DNA from 2 places in the Arthrobacter sp. NPDC058192 genome. Region 2 is predicted to be linked to the other one. Evidence: predicted binding sites of a transcription regulator. Region 2 holds the regulator's gene; the other holds the start of a gene.
What was found. The regulator HspR, encoded in region 2, represses chaperone genes until heat shock. The targets are predictions, from matches to a motif close to AAGTTGAGTCNNNNNGACTCAACTT.
Positions count from the first base shown of each region.

Region 1: a site for HspR is predicted at 1,655-1,679, ahead of ACFVVK_RS03620 (ATP-dependent Clp protease ATP-binding subunit). Genes of this name have one in related genera too.

Region 1 is NZ_JBHVVJ010000002.1:323,890-327,294, reverse strand. It holds gene ACFVVK_RS03620 (ATP-dependent Clp protease ATP-binding subunit) at 1-1,639, opposite strand, end outside; gene ACFVVK_RS03615 (low temperature requirement protein A) at 1,945-3,117, shown strand; gene ACFVVK_RS03610 (hypothetical protein) at 3,177-3,405, opposite strand, start outside.
Region 2 is NZ_JBHVVJ010000001.1:351,407-354,811, reverse strand. It holds gene ACFVVK_RS01685 (DnaJ C-terminal domain-containing protein) at 1-947, shown strand, start outside; gene ACFVVK_RS01680 (heat shock protein transcriptional repressor HspR) at 963-1,385, shown strand; gene ACFVVK_RS01675 (MFS transporter) at 1,496-2,821, opposite strand; gene ACFVVK_RS01670 (FadR/GntR family transcriptional regulator) at 2,911-3,405, opposite strand, start outside.

The DNA of each region.
Region 1 (3,405 bases), on a different contig from region 2:
GTTCCTCCTCGAGCCTGGCCAGGCGTTCCCGGTCGTCTTCGGTGAGCCGGCTGGCCGGGATGCCCGTGGACCGGGAGATAATCCCGGCGATCTCCGCTTCACCGACAACGGCCTCGGCGCCGTCGGACGCCGCAGGTGCACTGGAAATCGCAGCGGAGAGCTTCCCGTTCACTGCGTCGATCTCATCCCGCAGCCGCGAGGCCTCTTCATAGCGCTCAGCGGCCACGGCACCGTTCTTGGACTTTTCCAGGGTTGCGAGCTGCTCGCGAAGGACAGCCACGTCGGTCTGTGAGCCAAGTTTGAGGCTCAGCCGCGCACCCGCCTGGTCGATGAGGTCGATGGCCTTGTCGGGCAGGAAACGGTCCGTCACGTAGCGTGCGGAGAGTTCGACGGCGGCGCGGATCGCCTCGTCGGTGTAGCGGATGCCGTGGTGTTCCTCGTACCGTCCGCGCAGGCCGTCGAGGATCTGTACGGCGTCCTCTATGCTCGGTTCACCGACCTGTACGGGCTGGAAGCGGCGTTCCAGTGCCGCGTCCTTCTCCACCTTGCGGTATTCGTTCAGGGTGGTGGCGCCGACGAGGTGAAGTTCACCACGGGCCAGACGCGGCTTCAGGATGTTTCCTGCGTCCATGCCGCCTTCCCCCGCGCCGCCGGCTCCGACGACCGTGTGAAGTTCGTCGATGAACAGGATGATTTCCCCGGCGTGTGAACCGACCTCGTCCATCGCCTTGGTCAGACGCTCCTCGAAGTCACCGCGGTACCGTGTTCCGGCCAACATAGCCGGCAGATCCAGGGCAATGACGCGCTTGTCGCGCAGCTGTTCGGGCACGGCGCCTGCGATGATCGCCTGCGCCAGCCCTTCGATGATCGCGGTCTTGCCCACGCCGGCTTCCCCAACTAGGACGGGGTTGTTCTTGGTGCGCCGGGCCAGGATCTCGATGGCCTGCTCGATCTCGGCACTACGGCCGATTACCGGGTCCAGGCCGCCTTCGCGGGCACGTGCCGTGAGGTCGCTGCCGTAGGTGTCCAAGGTCGGGGTGTCAGACCCGGCGGCAACTGCCTGCGGCCGTCCGGGCTCCGCGCCGGTCGGCGTGGGCCCCGGCGATGCCGACTGCGCGCGCGGACCGGACTGCAGGGATTCCGGCGTCACACCGGCCGCTGCGAGCACCTGCCCGGCCGGGGCCTCCTGATTGACGACGAGCGCGAAGAACACGTGTTCAGGATCGATGTAGGTTGAGCCGAACGCCCGGGCAACCTGGTAGGCGTCGAGTAGGGCGCGCTGCGCTGACGGCGTTAGGGCCAGCGTCGTTTCCGCCCGGGCGTTTGCCTGCTCGGGGAGACGCTCCTCGGCCGCCGTGGCGATGGCAGCAGGCTCCGCGCCTGCGCGGCGGATATAGTCGGTGGCCGGTTCCTGCTCGACCAAGACACGCAGGATGTGCAGCGCGTCCACATGGATGTGACCGTGCTCTGCGGCGAACTGCGCCGCACGCGCGAGCACATCATGGGTGCGCCGGCTCAGCAGCCGGGTGATGTCCATCGGGTGCCCGAAGCGGGCCGCTTGCTGGCCCTGCAGGTAACGGGCAAGAAATTCGTCGAACGAGCCGTGGCCGGACTCGGCCGGCCCAATAAATGCAGCCATGAAACCTTCCTAAGAGAGTTGAGTGTACTTGACTCAACGTTGGAAAAACGGATTTATTCCCGGGTCCAGCGGCCAGGGTCCGGATCCGGGGGGAGCCAGGCGCCGGGGCGCCTGGAGACCGCCCATGCTCAGCGTGCAACTGTGTTCCGGGAGCAGATGCCGTGCAGGACTGGCCGCCAGCCAGGCGCCTGGCCGGCCACGGCCCATCAGAGCCGACGCCCGCCCTTGACTTCTCTGCTGACCGTTGTCAGCCTTTCCACAACAGGGGGCCTCCGTCCGCTCATGAAGCCCAGTGGAGGATACAGATGATCCGTGCCAGGTCGCTGATGCGTTCCGCGGCTTCCGGACGCGAGGTTTCGCGCCTCGAGCTGTTCTTCGATCTGGTCTTTGTTTTCGCCCTATCGCAACTCTCCCATCATTTGTTGGAGCATCCTTCGTGGGTGGCGGCCGGTGAGACATTTGTGCTGCTCCTTGCTGTCTATAAGGTGTGGGTGTACACGACCTGGTCGGCGACGCTGCTGGACACTTCGCGGCTTGAGGTCCAGTGGATGCTGCTGATCGTCATGCTTGTTTCCCTGTTCATGAACGCCTCAATCGGCTCAGCGTTCGGCGCCTTCGGCTGGCTCTTTGCTGCGAGCTATCTGTTGGTCCAGCTTGGCCGAGGTGCGTGGATGCTTACTGTCGGACTCGACCGGACCACCCACAGCCATTTCGTGCGCACGCTGATCTGGGGGTGTATGAGTGGGCCATTTTGGGTTGCCGGCGTCTTCTTCGACCCCGGGCCCCGGTTGGTGTTCTGGGGTGTCGCTGCCGCGATCGATCTGGGTGGCCATATGTTGGCGCACCGGTTGCCCGGCCGGAAAACCGAAGGCAGCCAGGTCCCTCTCCCGGGAGAGAGGATCTTTGAGCGGTTCGCATTGTTCTACCTGATCGCACTCGGCGAAACGATCATTTCAACCGGCCTGGCCATAGCGGGCAACCTGGAGGACCCCTTGATACTTTTGACCGGGACCGTAAGTTTAGCTGGAAGCGTCGCGATCTGGTGGTGCTACTTCCACGGCCTTGAGCGTGAGACTTTGGCAAAGCTAGCTTCACTAGATGATCAGTTCCGGCCCGGTATTTTGGCGGGCAATACCTTGCTCGTGTTACTGGCGGGCCTGATCTTGGTGGCGATCGGTGATCAGCTCGTGATCAGCGAGCCGGGCGCCCGCCCTGGCCTGGCCACCGTTCTGTTTCTGTATGGTGGACCAGCTCTTTTCCTTGCCGCCCGGGGCGTGTTTATTCGACGCGTGCTGGGCCGCCGCCGACCACCCGATCTCGCCGGCATCGGAGCCCTGGCGGTTCTGGCAGGCATGAGCTCTCTCCTACCGGCCTTCGTGGCCGCCATGGGGGCCGTTCTTCCCCTCATAGGCGTAGCAGTTTCCGACGCCGCGCACCGCCGCAGGCGCGCGAAACAGGGTCCCGCTGGTGGTTTTTAGGCTGCCAGGGAAGGTGTCTGTCACCAGCAGCGGCCGGGCCGCCTCCGGCACAGGCCTGATTATTCGCCTTCGTTGACCGACTGGCGGCGATGACGTTCCCGTTGGCCGTACGCCGCCCGAAGAATGTCGTCCTTTGATTCGAATCCCGAGCCCAACGCGCCGCCGATGAGCGCCGCCGATGTCGTCATCCAAGCGACTTCCGCAAAGTCCCAAACGGTCACTGGATGTTGCAGAGTCTGCGCCAATAAGACACCGTCGATGGTGAACGCGGCGGCCAGCAGCACGGCC
Region 2 (3,405 bases):
AGATCCTTGGTGTCGCCAAGGACGCTTCCGACGCCGACATCAAGAAGGCCTACCGGAAGCTTGCCCGGCAGCACCACCCCGACAGGAACGCGGGCGATGCGGCGGCGGAGAAAAAGTTCAAGGACATCTCCGAGGCGTATTCGGTGCTCTCCGATCCCGACGAGCGCCAGCAATACGACGCCATCCGCGCCATGGGCGGCGGTGCACGCTTCGCTCCCGGCGGAGCCGGCGGGGGTGCCGGCGGGGCAGGCTTCGAAGACCTCTTCGGCGGGCTCTTCACCGGCGGCGGGGGACGCCACTCCGGCGGCTACAGCACCGCGGGCGGCATTCCGCCCGAGTTCGCGGATCTCTTCGGCGGCGGCGGATTCGGCGGTGGAGGCCAGTCCTTCCAGCGGGCTCCGCAGAAGGGTGCGGACCGCACCGCGTCCACCTCGATCTCGTTTGCCGGGTCCATCCGCGGCACAACCATCGGTCTGCGGGAACCGGACGGCGAGGTCATCGACGTCCGCATCCCGGCCGGCATCAAGGACGGGCAGAAGGTCCGCGTCCGCGGCAAGGGCCAGTACGCGCCGGCAGGCAACGGCGACCTCATGGTCACAGTTTCCGTGAAGCCGCACGATTTTTACGTCCGCGACGGCGACAACCTCCGCATCCATGTGCCGGTCTCCTTCCCGGAGGCCGCCCTGGGCGCGGACATCGAGGTTCCGACGGTCGACGGCGACACGGTCAAAGTCAGGGTGCCTGCAGGCACCCCGTCGGGCCGCACGCTGCGCGTCAAGGGCCGGGGCATCAAGCACGCCAAGGCCACCGGCGACCTGCTCGTGACGATCGACGTCGCCGTCCCGCGGCGGTTGAACAAGGAAGCGGAGGAAGCCGTGAAGGCGTTCGCCGCGGCCACGGACGGCGAGGACGTCCGCTCGGGCCTGGCAGCCAAGGCCCGGCTCTAGGAACGGGGTCCAGCCATGGCTATTGACTTCGATCAGCCGATCTTCGTCATCTCCGTTGCGGCTGAGCTGGCGGACATGCACCCGCAGACACTGCGCCAGTACGACCGGCTGGGCATCGTCTCGCCCAGCCGGGCGCCGGGCAAGTCGCGGCGCTACTCGCAGCGGGACGTGAACATGCTCCGCGAAGTCCAGCGGCTCTCCCATGAGGGCGTCTCGTTGGAAGGCATCAAGCGGATCCTGCAGCTGGAGAACCAGGTGGCCGCCCTGCAGCGCCGGGTCGGTGAGCTGACCGAGGAGCTGGGCCGGCGCCGCCAGGCGACCGATGCGCGGATCTTCGCGGCCGGAACGGCCGGCGACGTCGTCAGTTTGGCCCGCGGGAAGCGACCCCAGGCGAGGTCCCAGGCCTTGGTGGTGTGGCGGCCCCGCGGGATCGACTGAGACAACCGCGACATCTGCGGGATTCGGATAAGACAAACAGCTGTGCCCGGGACCGCTGGTCCCGGGCACAGCTGTTGGGAGGCGGGGTCGCCGCCGTTGCTTGGTCGTCCTTATTTGCCCGAGGCGATGAGCTGGTCGACGGCGCCGCGTTCGCGCCGGCTCCACGTTTCGCGGGTGGCCAGGGCGGCGACAAGACCGATCGCGCCGCAGCCCATGTAAACGATGGACACCCCGCCCCAGCCCCAGGCCGCTGCCGTGGCCGCGGCGATCAGGGGGATGAAGCCGGAGATGGCGGCGGAGAACTGGTAGCCGATCGAGGCGCCCGAGGTCCGGGTGTTGGCGTGGAACAACTCGGAGAACCAGGCGCCCTGGGCGCCTGCCAGCATGTCGTGGAGGATCGGCAGTCCGATGATGTACACGAGGACGATCAGGAACGGGACGCCCGTGTTGACCAAGAGGAACAGCGGAACGCCGAACAGGATGATCCCGGCCGAGCCCGCAATGTACACCTTGCGGCGGCCGACGTTGTCGGTGAACCGGCCCCAGAGGATGGTGGTGACGACGCCCAGTGCCGCGGCGAGGACGAGGCCCGTCAGGCCGGTCTGGCGGTCGGCGATTTTGTTGCTGGTGATGTAGGACAGCAGGTAGGTCACGATCACGTAGAAGCCGCCTGATTCGGCCAGCCGCAGGCCGATGACACGCAGGATGTTGCGCCAGTCGTCCCTGATCACGGTCAGCAGCGGGTTCTTGACGAGCTCGCCCTTGGCCTTGGTTTCCTCGAACTCGGGCGATTCGCTGACCTTGAGGCGGATGATGATGCCGGCAATGATAAGGATGGAGCTGGCCAGGAACGGTACCCGCCAGGACCATTCATTGTTCCAGCCGGTGGTGGCCAGGAAGACAAGGTTGGCCAGCAGCAGTCCGAGCGGGACGCCGGCCTGGGGGATGCCGGTGTACCGGCCGCGCTGGCGCCACGGGGCGTGCTCAAAGGTCATCATGATCGCGCCGCCCCACTCCGCGCCGAAGGCAAGGCCCTGGATGATGCGGATGGCAACGAGCAGGATCGGAGCCAGAACGCCCACCTGCTGGTAGGTGGGCAGGACACCGATAAGGAAGGTGGCACCGCCCATGACCAGGAGCGCACCGACGAGGACCGGTTTCCGGCCGTACTTATCCCCGAGGTAGCCGCCGATGAGCCCGCCCAGCGGCCGCATCGCAAAGCCCACGGCCAGCGTGGCGAACGCGAGCAAGGTGGCGGCCAGGGGGTCCTGGCCAGGGAAAAACGCGCTGCCGAAGTACAGTGCAGCGGCTGTGCCGTAGGCCAGGAAGTCGTAGTTTTCGATCGTTGTGCCGACGGCACTGCCGATCGCAACCTTGAGCTTGTCCGGTGAACCGTATTCAGCCTGGCGGCTTTGTGCTTGTGTGAGCGTACTCATCAGCGTCCATATCTCCTTCGATATGGGACGGGGGCATTTTCCCCGGTCCCGGGTGCCGCGGTCCTGCACCAGTGACGCCGACTGCGGCGTCAGCTCGGGTGGTTCAGGCCCTTGACGTTTCCAATGTTGTAAAAACTGCGGATGTGGTCGCCCACAGCGCGCCTGGCTGCATCCGCGTCCCGTCGCCGGATGGCATCGAGGATGTCGCGGTGTTCGCTCCGGACCACCTTGGCGGTCGTCTTCCAGTCCTCCAGCCGCGCGTAGGCTTCGATCATTTGGCGGTTGATGGCGGTCCGGAGCGACCCCATCAAGTGGGACGACAGTGCGTTGCCGGTTGATTCAGCGATCCGGACGTGGAACGCGGCATCCAAGCGGTTGAACTCGGCGGTTGAAATGTCCGGGTCATCCATTGCATCGAGGATCAGCTCGAGGTCGCGGTGGTCCTGTTCACTGGCCCGGACCGCGGCTTCCTCGCAGCACCAGGTCTCCAGGGCGATCCGGGTTTCCAGGACATCGTTCTGGTCGAATTGGCCCAGAGCGAGCTGCAGCTTGAGCAGGTTGACGAAGGCGGATCCCGGCTCGCC